DNA from 2 places in the Paenibacillus sp. FSL R10-2736 genome. Region 2 is predicted to be linked to the other one. Evidence: predicted binding sites of a transcription regulator. Region 2 holds the regulator's gene; the other holds the start of a gene.
The links. Region 2 encodes NrdR, which represses ribonucleotide reductase genes. Its sites were predicted from a motif close to AACACNATATATNGTGTT; they were not measured.
Positions count from the first base shown of each region.

Region 1: nrdI (class Ib ribonucleoside-diphosphate reductase assembly flavoprotein NrdI) is a predicted target of NrdR. The motif match lies at 1,262-1,279, and genes of this name have one in related genera.

Region 1 is NZ_JBBOBN010000001.1:1,343,909-1,352,227, reverse strand. It holds gene NSQ73_RS05865 (carbohydrate ABC transporter permease) at 1-23, opposite strand, end outside; gene NSQ73_RS05860 (carbohydrate ABC transporter permease) at 23-982, opposite strand; gene nrdI (class Ib ribonucleoside-diphosphate reductase assembly flavoprotein NrdI) at 1,368-1,727, shown strand; gene nrdE (class 1b ribonucleoside-diphosphate reductase subunit alpha) at 1,714-3,798, shown strand; gene nrdF (class 1b ribonucleoside-diphosphate reductase subunit beta) at 3,836-4,795, shown strand; gene NSQ73_RS05840 (ABC transporter permease) at 5,124-5,885, opposite strand; gene NSQ73_RS05835 (ABC transporter ATP-binding protein) at 5,878-6,804, opposite strand; gene NSQ73_RS05830 (response regulator transcription factor) at 6,886-7,587, opposite strand; gene NSQ73_RS05825 (sensor histidine kinase) at 7,577-8,319, opposite strand, start outside.
Region 2 is NZ_JBBOBN010000001.1:4,980,043-4,988,361, reverse strand. It holds gene polA (DNA polymerase I) at 1-484, shown strand, start outside; gene mutM (DNA-formamidopyrimidine glycosylase) at 536-1,378, shown strand; gene NSQ73_RS21525 (manganese efflux pump) at 1,563-2,291, shown strand; gene coaE (dephospho-CoA kinase) at 2,301-2,897, shown strand; gene NSQ73_RS21515 (lytic transglycosylase domain-containing protein) at 2,897-3,460, shown strand; gene NSQ73_RS21510 (alpha/beta-type small acid-soluble spore protein) at 3,560-3,778, opposite strand; gene nrdR (transcriptional regulator NrdR) at 3,943-4,419, shown strand; tRNA gene NSQ73_RS21500 (tRNA-Ala) at 4,666-4,741, shown strand; tRNA gene NSQ73_RS21495 (tRNA-Lys) at 4,748-4,820, shown strand; gene NSQ73_RS21490 (GNAT family N-acetyltransferase) at 5,437-5,985, shown strand; gene NSQ73_RS21485 (TetR/AcrR family transcriptional regulator) at 6,149-6,742, shown strand; gene NSQ73_RS21480 (DoxX family protein) at 6,763-7,218, shown strand; partial or broken gene NSQ73_RS21475 (transcriptional regulator) at 7,524-7,745, opposite strand; gene NSQ73_RS21470 (TerD family protein) at 8,157-8,319, opposite strand, start outside.

The sequences.
Region 1 (8,319 bases), 3.6 Mb from region 2:
TTGCTTGAGCGGGTAGCATCCATTATTTCTTGCCTCCTTGCGATTCATAGAACACCCAATATTTCGAAGTTCCGAACAGCACGGCCGTGAACAGTCCGATCAGCAGCAGCAGAACCCAGGCCAGCGCCGAGGCATACCCCATGTGGAACTTGGTAAAGGCTTCTTCATACAGATACATGACGTAGACAAACGTAGATTTCACCGGACCGCCGTTCGTGATGACAAATGCCTGGGTGAACATCTGGAACGTATTGATCATCGTCTGAATGGCATTGAACATAATGATCGGCGAGAGCATCGGCAGTGTGATCGAGATGAACTGGCGGAATTTGCTGGCTCCGTCCACAGACGACGCTTCGTACAGATCACCCGGGATCTGCTTCAGTCCGGCCAGGAAAATAATCATCGACGAGCCGAACTGCCAGACCATCAGCAGGATCAGCGTACCCAGTGCATACTTCGGATCCGCAATCCATGCCGGTCCCTTGATCCCGAAGATCCCCAGGAAGTCATTAATGAAGCCGTTGCGGCTGAAAATATTCTTCCAGAGAATCGATACAGCGATACTTGTCCCGATCAATGAGGGGAAATACACCATCGTCCGGTAAAAGCTGATCCCCCTGATCTTGCGGTTCAGCAGCATGGCAATCGCCAGGGCGAACATCAGCCGCAGCGGCACGGTCAGCAGCACGAAGGTAATCGTGATCCGCAGCGAAGACGGAAACACATCATCCTGGGTGAAGATTCTCGTGTAGTTGGCAAATCCGACCCACTCCGGTGCTTCCAGCAGCGAGTAATCGGTAAGCGAGTAATACAGGGACATAATCATCGGCCCCAGGGTCAGCAGGAAAAAACCTATTAACCACGGAGAGAGAAACAGATAGCCGGCGAGCGGAGATTCCCAGCGTTTGATCCGTGTTTTGCCAGGCGGAACCGTTTTCAAAGAACCCGCAGGGGCTTGCTTTGCAGCAGCATTATTCATGAATTTACTCCTATCTTCCTTCTGTATCGGAACTTTTCTTTTATTATAGATTGACAGGGGCCGGGCATGAAGGAGGGTAATGAATGCTTTTCTTTCACTATTGATCAATTCTCGCCGGACACCGGCCCACAAAAAAGCTTAAAAAAAATACTAATAAATTATAAGAGAATAGAATGCAGGCGGGGCGTGGTTTTCTCCCTTTTTCACGGGCAAATCAGGGGGTTAGAAGGACCAGTTGGTCTATTGACTTTTCAATATATGGTAGTAAAATGATTAAACGTTACTAAATATAGTGTATATAATAGAAAAGCCAATAAATCTAGTGAAATTGCCCGCCATCATTTGTCAAGTAGAAATAGCTACATGTTATAGGAGGTTAGGGACCATGTTGATTGCTTACGATTCCAAGACCGGCAACGTTAGAAGGTTCATCAATAAGCTGAAGCTTCCCGCTGTTCAAATCGAAGAGCATATGACGATCGACGAGCCTTACGTGCTTGTTACATACACCACCGGATTTGGACAGATTCCAGAGAAGGTAGCTTCTTTCTTAGAGAAGAACCATTCCAGGCTCAAAGGCATCGCCGCGAGCGGCAACAAAAACTGGGGTGAGCTATACGCGCACAGCGCAGATTTAATTGCACAGCGTTACAACGTACCGGTGGTCGGCAAGTTTGAGTTGTCGGGAACATTTGGTGATGTACAGCGCATAAAACAGGAGGTGGACCGGGTTGCGGCATATTGAACTGAACAACATGTTGATGAAGAGAGACGAAAGCGGCTTTTTCCAATTGGATAAGGACCAGGAGGCAGTAGCCGAGTTCATGCGGGATGTGGAGCGGCGCAGCCTGACCTTCACAACTACCAAAGCGAAGATCGATTATATGATTGCCAATGATTACTACGAGGACCTGTATGACCGTTATTCCGCAGCTGAGATGGAGGACGTCTACCGGATTGCCCACGAATATAACTTCCAGTTCCCTTCCTATATGGCGGCTTCCAAGTTCTACACAGACTATGCCGTCAAAAGCAATGACCGTAAGCAATACCTTGAGCATTACCCGGACCGCGTAGCTGTGGTGGCCCTGCATCTGGGACGCGGCAACGTGGAGACAGCCCGCACGCTGGCCCGCTCGATGATGGAGCAGCGCCTGCAGCCGGCTACCCCGACCTTCCTCAATGCCGGCAAGAGCCGCCGTGGTGAGATGGTCTCCTGCTTCCTGCTGGAAATGGACGACTCGCTCAATTCGATCAACTATGTACTGAACACCTGCATGCAGCTGTCCAAGATCGGCGGCGGTGTGGCGGTCAATCTGTCCAAGCTGCGCTCGCGCGGCGAGACGATTAAGGGCGTCGAGGATGCTGCCAAGGGCATCATGCCTGTCCTGAAGCTCATGGAAGACGGCTTCTCCTACGCGGACCAGATGGGTCAGCGCAAGGGTTCGGGCGCGGCTTATTATAATATTTTCGGCTGGGATGTTCTCGAATTCCTGGACAGCAAAAAAATCAACGCCGACGAACGGACACGCCTGAAGACGTTGTCTATCGGCCTGATCGTGCCTAACCGCTTCTACAAGCTGGCGCAGGATAATCAGCCGCTGCATGTATTCGCTCCTTATACTGTATTCCAGGCGTATGGAACGCATCTGGATGATATGGATCTGGACGTGATGTACGATACCCTGCTCGCCGATTCGCGCGTGAAGAAGAAGGTTGCCATGAGCGCACGCGACATGCTGACCAAAATCGCCATGATCCAGCTCGAATCGGGCTATCCGTATATTATGAACAAGAGCAATGCCAATAACGCCCACGCCTTGCGTAATGTGGGACAGATCAAGATGTCGAACCTGTGCACCGAGATTTTCCAATTGCAGGAGACTTCCGAGATTAACAACTATGGAGAGCAGGACGCGATCCGCCGTGATATCAGCTGCAACCTGGCTTCCCTCAACATTGTGAATGTGATGGAGCATGGCAAGATTCGTGAATCCGTTCATGAAGGCATGCTCGCACTGACTGCAGTCAGCGATATGACTACGGTCTCCAATGCTCCTGGCGTGGCCAAAGCGAATAAAGAGATGCACTCCGTCGGCCTGGGTGTGATGAATCTGCACGGTTACTTTGCCAAGAACAAGATTGCTTATGAGAGTGAGCAGGCCCGCGATTTCGCCCGGACCTTCTTCATGACGATGAACTTCCATTCGATTGAAAAGAGTATGCAGATCGCAGCGGAGACTGGCGAGACCTTCCATGGCTTCGCAGAATCCGATTATGCGTCCGGCGTGTATTTCGACCGTTACCTGACCACGGACTACCGTCCGGTTACTGCAAGAGCGCAGGAGCTGTTCGAGGGCATCTATATTCCTACAACCGAGGACTGGAAGCAGCTGCGTGATGATGTGATGAAGAACGGCTTGTACCATGCCTACCGTCTGGCGATTGCGCCGACTGCGAGCATCTCTTACATCCAGAATGCCACGTCCAGTGTAATGCCGATTGTAGAACAGATCGAGACACGCACGTATGCCAACTCGACCACCTACTATCCGATGCCTTACCTGCGTCCGGACAATGTATTCTTCTATAAATCAGCGTACCAGATGGACCAGTTCAAGGTGATTGACCTGATTGCGGAAATTCAGCCTCATATCGACCAGGGTATCTCAACGGTCCTGCATGTGAACAGTGATGTAACGACCCGTGAGCTGGCCCGTTCTTACCTGTATGCGGCACACAAAGGGCTGAAATCCCTGTACTACACCCGGACCAATAAACTGTCTGTCGAGGAATGCCTGTCCTGCTCCATCTAAGAGCGGGCACAGGTACAGAAAGGGAGAATAGATCATTATGAGTGCAATCAAAGCCGTGAACTGGAACCGTCCCGACGACGACTACTCGCTGATGTTCTGGAATCAGAATATTATGCAGTTCTGGACCGACGACGAAATTCCATTATCCGATGACAAAATGTCCTGGCTCACGCTGAGCGAGATCGAAAAGGACTCTTATATGAAGGTGCTGGGCGGACTGACCCTGCTCGATACCATCCAGGGCGGCGTAGGCATGCCGCAGATTATGGAGCATGTGGACGGCTTGCAGCGCAAGGCGGTCCTCGGCTTCATGGGGATGATGGAGCAGATCCATGCCAAGTCTTACAGCAGTATTTTTACAACACTGGCTTCGACCGAGGAGATCGACGGCATCTTCCGCTGGGTGGAGGACAATACGTTCCTGCAATTCAAGGCAGAGACCATCTCGGAATATTACAAGAAGATCGAGTCGCCCAAAGACCTCTATCTGGCAATGGCTGCCTCTGTTCTGCTGGAAAGCTACTTGTTCTACAGCGGCTTCTTCTACCCGCTCTATCTGGCCGGCCAGGGCAAAATGACCTGCAGCGGCGAGATCATCGACCTGATCCTGCGGGATGAGAGCATCCACGGCGTCTACGTCGGCGTGCTCGCCCAGGAGATCTTCGAGGAGCTGTCCGAAGACGATCAGCGCGATGTCTACCAGACGCTGGTCGGACTGCTGCGTCTGCTGCATGCCAACGAGGAGCAGTATACCGAGCAAATCTACGCCCAGATCGGGCTTGTAGATGAAGTGAAGGCCTTCCTGCGCTACAACGCCAACAAGGCGATGATGAACCTGGGGCTGGACCCGCTGTTCGCAGAGGAAGAGATCAACCCGATCGTCCAGAACGGAATCAGCACCCACACCAAGCAGCATGACTTTTTCTCCAAAAAAGGCAACGGCTACGTCCGCGCGATGAACGTGGAGCCTTTGCGGGATGAAGATTTCAGCTTCTGAAATAGAAGCTGAATCTAAGAACCTAACTTAAAGCTCAGCCGTCACTACAGAGAATATTTGGACTTCCGGCCGCTGTTAGGTTTGGATTTCCTGAATTTAACCGCTGTCCGTGGTAGAAATCCAAACCTAAAGGCGAACGCTAACGCTCCTACAGTTCCAAAATCCCCTTCCGTTCCTTCTCGCTTTTGGTTATATTCTTTTATTCAGCTTATATAGTTTTAATTAATAAGGCACCCGCCAGCTGAGAGACAAGCTGACGGGTGCTTTTTTTTGAAGCGTAGTGTTTGCCGGGGGCATACCAGAAAGAGTGATTTTATCGTAATATTCCCTAATTCAGATCCTCCCTGATCTTATACCGGACGGCAAGGATGCCGAATAATAGAATCACTGCCGCTGCAACGCCAAACGTATGCACCATGTCCGCTGGACTATTGAAATCCTTCACCCGGACTATCGTATTAATGAGCAGGTATTTCGTTAGACGAACACCATCCATTTGGGATTCCAGCGCACCCAGCACCATCCCTATAACATTCAGCGCCAGAATGAATCCCGCGCTTAAGCTGATGAGCAAGTTCTTTGCGATCATGGCAATACAGAGGATAAGCATCGCGAACGCCCAGTGCAGCAGGAATTGGCTGATCAGCAGCTTGATGATAGTGGCAAGGTCCCCCATGTCCGTATGCTCAAAAAACAGCTTTCTCCCGATCCAATCCGCAATCAGCATCGTCAGGAACAGCATCGCTACAAAAAGGGCGAGAATCACTATTTTCGAGAGTACCGAGTAGATTCTTGCTTTTCTCATTGAAATATAGTTTTTATGGAAGCCTGAGTTAAATTCGCTCATATAGAAATAGATCGTGAAGACTGCAATATAGATCAGCATCCATGAAGGCGGCTGTGAGATCGTATATTGGATGAATTCGCTCTCGGTTAAAGTGCTGACCGGAATACCGCCTTCCAGGGGCTGCTCGTATTGCTTCATCATATAAATACCGAAGATTTGAAATGCGCAGAACAACAGCAGCAGCAGATACATCATTCTATTTCTCCTGAAGCGGTACAGGTCCATTTTAAGCAGATTAATCATGGCGGTCACCTGCACTTTCCGTGAGCTCCAGGAAATATTGCTCCAGGCTCTGCTTATGCTTCGCTATGGAATCTACCATGACTCCATGTTCTGCCAGCACCTTGACGATCTGCCGGATATGAACATTCTCGTCGTATACATATATCGTCCGGCTGTCAACCACCTTATATTTCGTGATCTTCAGCTCACGCTCCAGCACTGGAAGGGCCATCCTGGCCTCCTCTACGCCAATTTCGATCCGTTCCTCGCAGCGCTGCTGCAACTCTTCCCTGGAGATCACCTGGACGAATTCTCCCTGATGGATAATGGCATACTTGGTTGCTATCTTGGATAATTCCTCAAGAATATGGCTGGAGATGAGGATCGTTAATCCAGTCTGGTTCAGCTCTACAATCAGTTGTCTGATCTCGGCAATGCCTTGGGGATCAAGTCCGTTAATCGGCTCATCCAGGATCAGCACATCGGGGCTGCCTAGCAAAGCAACCGCTATCCCCAGCCGCTGCTTCATGCCCATGGAGAAGCTTTTGACTTTGGAGGTATTCTTACTGTCCAGTCCCACCAGCTTCAGCAATCTCTCTATAGCCCCGTTCCTGTCCTTGAGGCCATAGGCAATGGCAAGCAGATTCAGATTCTCATAGGCCGAATAATTGGGGTAGAGTCCGGGATTCTCAATCAGCACACCCATCCGCTCGAAAAAAGACTGCTCCCCGGCTGCAGCGCGGTTGAAAAAATGCAGCTCTCCCGAGGTCGGATACACGAGTCCGCCGATCATTTTGAGCAGGGTTGATTTGCCCGCCCCGTTCCTTCCGATGATCCCGACAATTTCCCCCCGGTATATTTTGAGATTGGCATTCCGTACCGCCGCTTTCGATTTGTACCTCTTAGTAAGCCCGCATAGTTCAATAATGCAATCAGTCATGGCTGCCACCTCCTTACCCTTAAGTTAACAGGATCAAGACTAAGATATCGCCAATAAAAGGTTAAGAAAGTTCAAAGCTCATCATTTACTGAGCCTGAAGCCGATGCCCCAGATCGTATCGATATAGGCTTCATTGTCATGCGTTTTGATTTTATTGCGGATATTGCTGATATGTACCGTTATCGTTTTGTCCTCGCCAAGGTAAATTTCCTCCCAGGCCAGCTCATAGAGATCCTGCTTCGTGAACACCCGGGTAGGATTCCTGACCAGCAGTTCAACAATTCTGTACTCCTGCCGGGTCAGATTTAGCGCCGTTCCATGAATTTGAACACTGTAGGTAGTGGTGTCCAGCACCAGATTCTTGTGTCTGAATTCGTTCACCGGCTCGCCGGCAGCTGTCCGCTGAATATGGACATGGATGCGGGCGACCAGCTCCTCCAGTTCAAAGGGCTTGGTTACATAATCGTCAGCGCCCAGCGTGAACAGGTTCAGCTTATGATCCAGTTGGTCCTTGGCCGAGAGGATAATCACCGGAACTCCTGACTTCAGCTCCTTACGCAAGCTGTGCATAAACGCCTCCCCCGACAGCCCGGGCAGCATCAGATCGAGTACAACCAGGTGGTAATCACGCTCCGCCAGATTCAGCATCCCTTCACTGCCCGAATACGCCCGGGTGCACAGAAATCCTGCGGCGGTAAGTCCATCATGAATGATTCCGTTAATATGCTCATCGTCCTCGACGATTAGAATTCTCCTGCTGATCCCGTTAACGTTAGCGCTCATTTGCCTGCCCCTTCGCTGTTTTCTTGAATGCTGTGCTAATGCTGAAGGTGTCACTTATACACTCGGCCTCAGCGTGTCCGTTCATTTTCCCGGTCAGCGCGCTCACAATTGAAAGTCCAAGCCCGGAGGAATGAAGGGTACGCGAAGGATCTTCTTTATAAAAGCGGGTAAACACCTTCTCGGTATCCACTTTGCTGCCTGCCTTGAGCCGGTTAGTGAAGCGTATACATAGAGTATCCTGCCTATCTTCAACTCCCACTGACAGCGGGCCGTCTCCATGTATGAAATAGTTGCCGATAATATTGGCAAATACCCGCTCTACAGCATTCATATCCCCGCTCACCATAACAGGCCTCTCCGGCAGCTGAAGCTCAGGCTCATACCCGCACCGGGCGAAGTCCTCAATGAAGGTGAACAGGTTCCGCTTCAGCACCCCTATAACGTCAACAGGCCGCAGCTCAAAGATATATTCGGGATTCTGCAGCTTGGTATATAAGAACAGCTCGTCCACCAGCTTGATGATCTGCTGTATTCTAGACTGGGCAAGCCTTACATAATGGCTCTGGTCCTGCTCCGCCTCCGCCCGCAGCGCTAATTGGAGATAACCGTCCAGGGAAGTGAGAGGGGTCCGGATATCATGGGACAGACTGATAATCGTGGAGTTCATCTCCTGATTCTTCCGGCTGAACTGCTCGTCAAGCGCTCTCTGCCGGCTTAGCAGGAGGTTGCATT
Region 2 (8,319 bases):
CAGCGATTATGGCCTGTCACAGAACCTGAACATTCCGCGCAAGGAAGCGGCCCAGTTCATTGAGCAGTATTTCGAAGTGTTCAAGGGTGTCCGCCGCTATATGGATGATATCGTGGTCGAGGCCCGCAAGCAGGGGTATGTGACCACCTTGCTGGAGCGCCGCCGCTATCTGCCGGAGATCAATGCGAAGAACTTCAATCTGCGTTCCTTCGCCGAACGTACCGCCATGAATACGCCGATCCAGGGAACGGCTGCCGATATTATCAAGCTGGCGATGGTTCACATGGACAAGGCCCTGTACGAGCGCGGCCTGAAGAGCCGCATGCTGCTGCAGGTGCACGATGAGCTTGTGTTCGAGGTGCCGGAAGATGAACTGGAGCAGATGAAGCAGTTGCTGCCGGAGGTTATGGCCGGAGCGCTGAATCTGTCCGTTCCATTGAAGGCAGAGGTAAGTTTTGGCAGTAACTGGTATGAAGCGAAATAGGCTCCCCGCATCCGCTGGATATCCGGTATAATGGAGTGGAGGTGAGCCATTATGCCGGAACTGCCGGAAGTCGAAACAGTCAGAAGAACACTTAATGATTTAATTACAGGCAAGCAGATAGAGCATGTCACCGTCCGGCTGCCGCGGATTATTCAGCGGCCGGATGATATTCAGGCTTTTGCCCATATGCTGGCAGGCCATAGCGTAGTAACGGTTGAGCGCAGAGGCAAGTTCCTGCGGTTCGTCTTCGATGGACTTGTGATGGTCTCCCATCTGCGGATGGAAGGCCGTTACGGTGTTTACCGGGAGGGCGAGCCGCTGGACAAGCATACTCATGTGATTTTCCATTTCACCGATGGTACGGAGCTGCGTTATACCGATGTGCGCCAGTTCGGAACGATGCATCTGTTCCAGCCGGGTGAGGATCTGCTGCTGAAGCCGCTGAATAAGCTGGGACAGGAACCGCTGGATGCAGATTTCACCCTGGAGCGTTTCAAACAGATTGTCTCGCGGAGAAGCACCAAAATTAAGCCGCTGCTGCTGAATCAGGAATATATCGTCGGTATCGGCAATATTTATGTGGATGAATCCCTGCACCGTGCCGGTATTCATCCGGAAGAAGCCGCAAACTCTCTCTCGGAGGACCATCTGGCCAGGCTGCATCATGCGATCGTTGCAACCTTGACAGAGGCGGTGAATGCGGGAGGCTCCTCGGTGAAGTCATATGTCAACGGCCAGGGGGAGAGCGGGAACTATCAGGATCAGCACCGCATATACGGACGCAAGGATCAGCCGTGTGCTACCTGCGGAACGTTAATTGAGAAAAGTGTTGTCGGCGGCCGGGGCACGCATTATTGTCCGAGCTGCCAGCCTGTACCGGTGCAGATAAGGTAAGTATTCAGCCGGGCTTATGAAGTGGATTTATAGGAGATTCTAAGCGGTGTTGTCCATGCTTCATCAAAAGGCAGGCACTCACTGCCCGTCCCGCCCATATAATGTGTGAAGATTGCTGATTAAGGCGAACGGAACCCGGCTGACAAGGCCGCCAGGTTCCGGTTCTTCACGGGAGGGATTGCGGGTGCTGAGCCCATTGTTGTCATTGCTGCTGCTTGCGTTTGCTCTTAGTTTGGACGGATTTGGTGTAGGCATTACATATGGACTGCGTAAAATGAAAATTCCTTTGCTCTCAATTATGATTATCTCGCTCTGTTCGGGGGTAGTCATTTGTGTGTCTATGCAGGTCGGCGTGCTGCTGGCCAAGGTGGTCTCACCGCATGCCGCTTCCAGTATCGGAGCGGTTATTCTCGTCTTGATGGGCTGCTGGTCGCTGTTCCAGATGCTGACACAGAAAGAGAAGGAGCAGGGGGAAGCAGGGCTGGGAGCCGGAGACGGGCTGCCAGACCGGCAAGCCTTGCTGGAGACGGCTGCTGCCGCTGCGATTGAGGCAGAGGCAGAGGTGCTGAAGCCGGCTGTATTCTCACTGGAGCTCCGGCATCTGGGAGTAGTCATTCAGATCCTCCGCACCCCGTCTTCCGCCGATATGGATGCTTCCGGGAGTATTTCCTCCATGGAAGCCATGGTCCTGGGCATTGCGCTCTCGCTGGATGCCTTCGGCGCCGGTCTCGGTGCTGCGCTGCTCGGGTTCAGCCCGGTGTCGACCTCGCTGATGATCGCTGTGTTCAGCGGAACATTTCTGCTGCTGGGGATGAAGACAGGACTAAGATTGTCAGGCAGCTACTGGATGAAGCATGCGGCTGTTCTGCCGGCGTTATTATTAATTGCAATGGGTATAATGAAGCTATTATGAGGTGAGTACATGATTATGGGCTTAACCGGAGGGATTGCCTCCGGAAAAAGCACCGTGTCCGCACTGTTTGTCGCCAAGGGAGCTGCTCTGGTGGATGCCGACGTTATCGCCAGAGAGGTTATGCTCCCCGGTCATCCGGTGCTGGCCGCTGCTGTACAGGCTTTTGGAGAGACGATTCTGCAGCCGGACGGAACACTGGACCGGGCGAGGCTGGGGGAGATGGTTTTCCGGGATCCGGAAGCACTTCAGACCTTGAACAATCTGACACATCCGGCGATCCGCACAGAAATTAAGGACCGTATGTATGCGTTAGATCAGGAAGATCCGCAGCGGCTGGTTATTGTTGATATTCCGCTGCTCTATGAATCACAGCTGGACAATTTATTCGATCAGATTATTGTGGTCTATGTGCCCCGCAGAGTCCAGTTGGCCCGGCTCATGGCGCGGAGCGGAATGACGCTGGAACAAGCCGAGAACCGGCTGAAGTCGCAGATGGACATCGAACTGAAGCGCAGGAAAGCCGACTATGTGATCGACAACAGCGGTGATCCCGGAGCTACGGAGCGGCAGGTTGCCGGCCTGTGGGACAGGCTGGGCCTCTCATGATGAAGTGGCTGCGCAAAAAAAGAGTACTGCTGCTGCTGTTTATCGGCTTTACAGCGATCCTGTTCCTGAGCACCAATTGGATGTCGTGGTTTTATCCGATACATTATAAAGATGAGATCCGCAAACACAGCCTTACTTATGAGATGGACCCGTTCCTGGTGGCGTCAATTATCCGCGTTGAGACCAATTTCAAGACCGGACGCGAATCCAAAAAGGGTGCACTCGGACTGATGCAGCTGATGCCGGATACCGCCAAGTGGGCGCTGGAAAAGGCCAAGCTTCCCGAAGTGTCTCTTGAGCGGCTAAAAGAAGAGCCATCCTCCAATATCGAACTGGGCACCTGGTATTTGTCTACGCTTTCGCGGCAGTTTGACGGCAACCGCACAGCGGTTATAGCGGCCTATAATGCGGGCCCCGGCAAAGTGCAGAGCTGGCTGGATGAAGGCCGGTGGGACGGAACAGAAGCATCTGTGAAGGACATCCCGTTCGGAGAGACCCGTCACTACGTACAGCGTGTTATCTATTATTATGACCAATACACGGAGCTCTACAGTGAATTCTGAGGCTCTGCTTTAAATATTGCGTTTGTGCCGACATAAAAAGAAGCATCAAACGGCCCGGAGGCCGTTCAATACTTCTTTAGGCAAGCTTATGGAGACAGGTTATTTGTATTGACCTGCCAATTGCTGTTCAGCCAGGGTTACAAGACGTTTAGTGATGTAACCACCGATCGAACCGTTTTCGTAAGAAGTTTTATTGCCTTGGTATCCATCTGGGGAGAGGGTGATACCTAGTTCTTGGGCAACTTCGAATTTCAGTTGTTCCAAGGCACCGCGTGAATTTGGAGCTACCAGGTTATTGGAGCTGTTGTTTTGGCTCATTGCTGTTCACCTCCTATCGGTTGGTAACTGTATTATGTGCCGGACTTGCCATATTCATAACAACAAATAAACGGTGATTTCTGGAAATTAACATAAGCCCCGTGTAGCCTGGTTTTTCAGGAGCGGGGCATACCCATTCTTACTATGAGGAAGTGATGAAGCTTATGAAATGCCCTTACTGTGATCACACCAATACCAAAGTGCTTGACTCCCGTCCAGCCAATGAGAATAAGTCCATCCGCCGCAGGCGCGAATGCGAACTGTGCAGCCGCCGCTTCACCACCTTCGAAATGATTGAAGAGACCCCGCTGATTGTCATCAAAAAAGACGGCAGCCGCGAAGAGTTCAGCCGTGACAAAATCCTCCGTGGCCTCATCCGCGCCTGTGAGAAACGTCCCGTTTCCGTAGAGCGTCTGGAAGTCATCGTATCCGAGGTTGAGAAAAGCCTGCGCGGCATCGCCCTGGCCGAGATCGAGAGCCGCCAGATCGGCGAGCTGGTCATGGAGCAGCTCTATCCTGTAGATGAGGTAGCTTACGTTCGCTTCGCGTCCGTGTACCGCCAGTTCAAGGACATCAACATGTTTATGAAGGAACTGAAGGGACTGCTCTCTAAGGGTACTGAGGAGCTGGACGGGCTGTAGGAGGCTTTGTGAAGAGGTAATGTGCCATTCCTGGCATAAAGGGGCTAGCCTTGATATTGTGAGGCTGGCCTCTGTGTGAAGCGCCTCTGCATAGAAATTAATTAATTTTATAAAAGTGTTGACACTGATGCTGAATTTCTGTATTATATAGAAGTCGCCTACGAAACATAACAACTTGAAAGCGACTTGAGCGAACCGCTCAAAATGGATTTCAGAATACATAATGTGATTCGAAATCAAGCGTATGGGGAATTAGCTCAGCTGGGAGAGCGCATCGCTGGCAGCGATGAGGTCAGGGGTTCGAGCCCCCTATTCTCCACCATACTACGGACTCTTAGCTCAGTTGGTAGAGCAGTAGACTCTTAATCTATTTGTCCAGGGTTCGAGCCCCTGAGAGTCCATCACAGAAGAAACGGCAGAGATGCCGTTTTTTTGTTGTTTCTTCATACCATATATATAGCTGTAGACGGATATCGAAAATTATGTATTCGTTCTTATAGCATGTTCTTCCGGGGACTTTTATATAAATCAAGGGAGCATCTCTTCCCAGGCGGGTGATACTACACCTGTAATATCGAATGTTGAAACTAATTTCCCCAAAAAAGATGGTTGGTACATAGTTCCGAAGAACAGCGGCGAACTGGATGTTTCCGTAAATGCTACAAACGTTGAAACGATTCTTTTTTGGGCGGTCCCAACGGGCACAGAAGCTTGGGGAGAGAGAGAACTTGTCGGTTACGATATAAATGGAGAAGATGGTTGGAATCTAACCTGGAATATATCTGGGATGTCATTGCATCATCGAATTGCCATCCAAGCATTAGGGAGCGATGGGAGAACAATCACCGATGAAACGATACAAATTACTAACGAATAGATCACGATTGGATAACCCATTCATTTTCAAATTGCGATTTGATGAAGAAGGGGCTGGGGTGCACCAGCCTTTACTCAAGGATAGTTGTGCAGTGTACTCTTCGCGGCTAGTCATTGATTCTTTAAGAAGGGAGTAATTCCATGATCATTAATAATCAGGAATACCTTGTCAAAGGTTTAAACTACACGATCCGTTCAGCAGTGAAGGCAGATGCGAAGTCTCTGTCCGGGGTAAGGCTTCAGGTTGACGGGGAGACCGAGCATATGGACCGGGTGCCGGGAGAAGCTTTTATTGATGAAGCCGGATTTGAAACAATTATTGAGAGGGATACGAGCCATCCGCTGAATATATGTCTGGTTGCAGAAGCGGACGGCAGAATCATTGGCTATTCCCGGTGTGAAGGACATGATCTTCAGCGGTTTAAGCACAAGGTGGAATTTGGGGTAGGAGTCTTGAAACAATATTGGGGCTTCGGAGTAGGCGCAAACCTTTTGCAGGCGTCCATTTCCTGGGCTGACGCAAACGGAATAACCAAAATCATTCTAAGCGGCGTTCTGGAAACCAATGAGAAGGCTATCCGCTTGTACCAAAGCCTTGGTTTTGAAGTTGAAGGGATACTGAAGAAGGACCGTATCCTGTCAGACGGCAAATATTACAGTACATATATGATGGCGAGATATACAGATTAGGCCTGAGAGTAGAATGGCTTGATTATCCCCAAGAACGGCAGAGCTGCTGTTCTTTTTTATTTGTCTCGGGTATCTGAGCCCCCTTTTCTATTTACAAACCGATGGTCGGTATGTATAATCATGATAAATTAAAGTCCAAGCAGAACGAAGGAGGAGAATCGCCATGAAGAACTCAGATCGCCGGAAGCAGACCATCCGGCAACTACTGGATGCAACCAAGGAATTGTTGCGGGATAAAAGCTGCCATGCGATCACCTTAAAGGACATCATGGAGCAATCGCAATTATCGAAGGGTGCAATATTCCATTATGTAAAGAGTAAGGATGAGATTTTTGCCTGGGTGCTGGAGGAGCGGCTTGAAGCTGTGAATGAACGTTTTGAGGAAGAAGTGGCAGGCAGCCTTAACAAAACATTCGACGGGCCAATGCTGGCCATCTCCAAGAGCCTTGCAGGATTGGAAGACAGCCATGAAGCGACCAATAAGGTTCTTCTATACTTGATGGGCAAGGAGAATGAACCCGCGGTAGCGGAAGTGCTTGAGCATTTTCATGAGCGGTCGGTATCAGTCTCCAGGCAGTGGATTACAACGGGTCAAAGGCACGGGGTGATCAAAGAAAACGTGAACCCTGATGAGACGGCGGAATTGTTCGTCCTGCTGTCACTGGGTCTGCGTGTGCGGGCATCCCTGCGCCCATCATCTAGGTCAGTTGCAGCGAAAGAGGTATCGGACTTTATGGCCGGAATTCTAAAAAAATAAAGTTAAGGGAGGATTATAAAATGGTTCCTTTTATAGCGCTCATCTTATCCTTTTTGCTGTTTCGGGTGGTTGGTTTCCTGGGCGTGACTTATTGGAATGACTGGCATACCTCCATTCAATGGGCAGTATCCATAATGCTCCTAATGGGTGCTTCTGCTCATTGGGGGCGGCGGCGGTCTGATTTGGTAAGAATGGTGCCGCCTGGTTTTCCGCAGAAAGAATGGATTGTGACGGTTACCGGGATCTTGGAAATTGCCGGAGCTATCGGTATCCTTCTGCCCGTTTTCTCACCAGCTGCTTCTGTGTGCCTCGTTTTGCTTCTTATCGCAATGCTCCCCGCCAATATCTATGCCGCCCGCAACAAGTTGACAACTGGCGGCAAGCCTGTGCCGAAATTGCCGGTGCGCATAGGAATTCAGATCATATTTATCACTGCAGTACTGCTTGCCTCCCCAGTGTTCTATCTACCTGGTTAACGGGAGGAACACTCAGCCATCCGCTACAAGCAACAAATTAAGCTGCTGCACCTCTTGCCCGCCCACTCACACGCCTCTACCTGCCACGACCGGAGCGACATAGTGCCATTTGTTGTTGCATACAACACTATTATTTATAAATCATTCCCTAGTTTTGACGCCAGGCAACCATTCCTCCCCTAAAGATCGTTATAAGAACAGATCAAATTATCTGGCAATTTAGCATGCTGCCCACCCCTGTTACTTAGTTAAACTCTTAGCTGATAGGCACGATTACGCTACTGCCCGCCGCTTGCGATATCCAATCTAACATCAAGATCCCTGGCATGAGGTCTATAGCCCTGAATCTCAATTCCGCCCTTTACACCTCCAGGCATATAAGCCAAATCCAAATGTCGGTACCCGTTATTGAAGTCGCGCACTTCCCATTCCGGAAACAAATGATCCAGATTCCCGATTGCCGGAAACCATATTGTGCGGAGGAACTCAACGGTTCCATGGCCTAATCCTTTACCGAGTAACTCCTTTCACCAGTGGTTACTTTCATTCTCCAAGTTGTTTTTCGCGGTGCTCCTCCTTGAGCGCTATTTTCCCTCGCAAAAAAGCCGCCTTAATACTCACCCCTTCCTTAAATCAATCTTGGATGGGGGAGAGCATTAAAAGCGGCGTGTGCTTCAAAACCTATGTCTTCTATTATAACGCGAAGTGAAAAGTGAATTCAATTTATTTCGTAGGAGTGTGTAGTAAGCTGAATTATCGAATTGCCTTTTTGATAATCAGCATATTTTGCCGAGCTAACGGACCATACGGTACTTATCCCATGGCATTTGGCAATATTTCACCCGAATATCTGCAAATAAGTACATCTGTGTCCGTAAGAAATACGAAACAGGGTTTCTCAAGGAAATAAGAACTCTCTGGTCCGCAACCGAGCCCCTCTATTTGCTCCCGGCTTCCCACTTCAGATTCCAGTTATAGTGCTGATCTAATTCCTCGTGTCCGGCGAAATATTCTACGAGCCGCTCCACGCTGAAGGTCTCGTCCTGCTGATTACGAATCATGGCGATGGCACACATTCCCTTATTATTGTTATGCTCATCC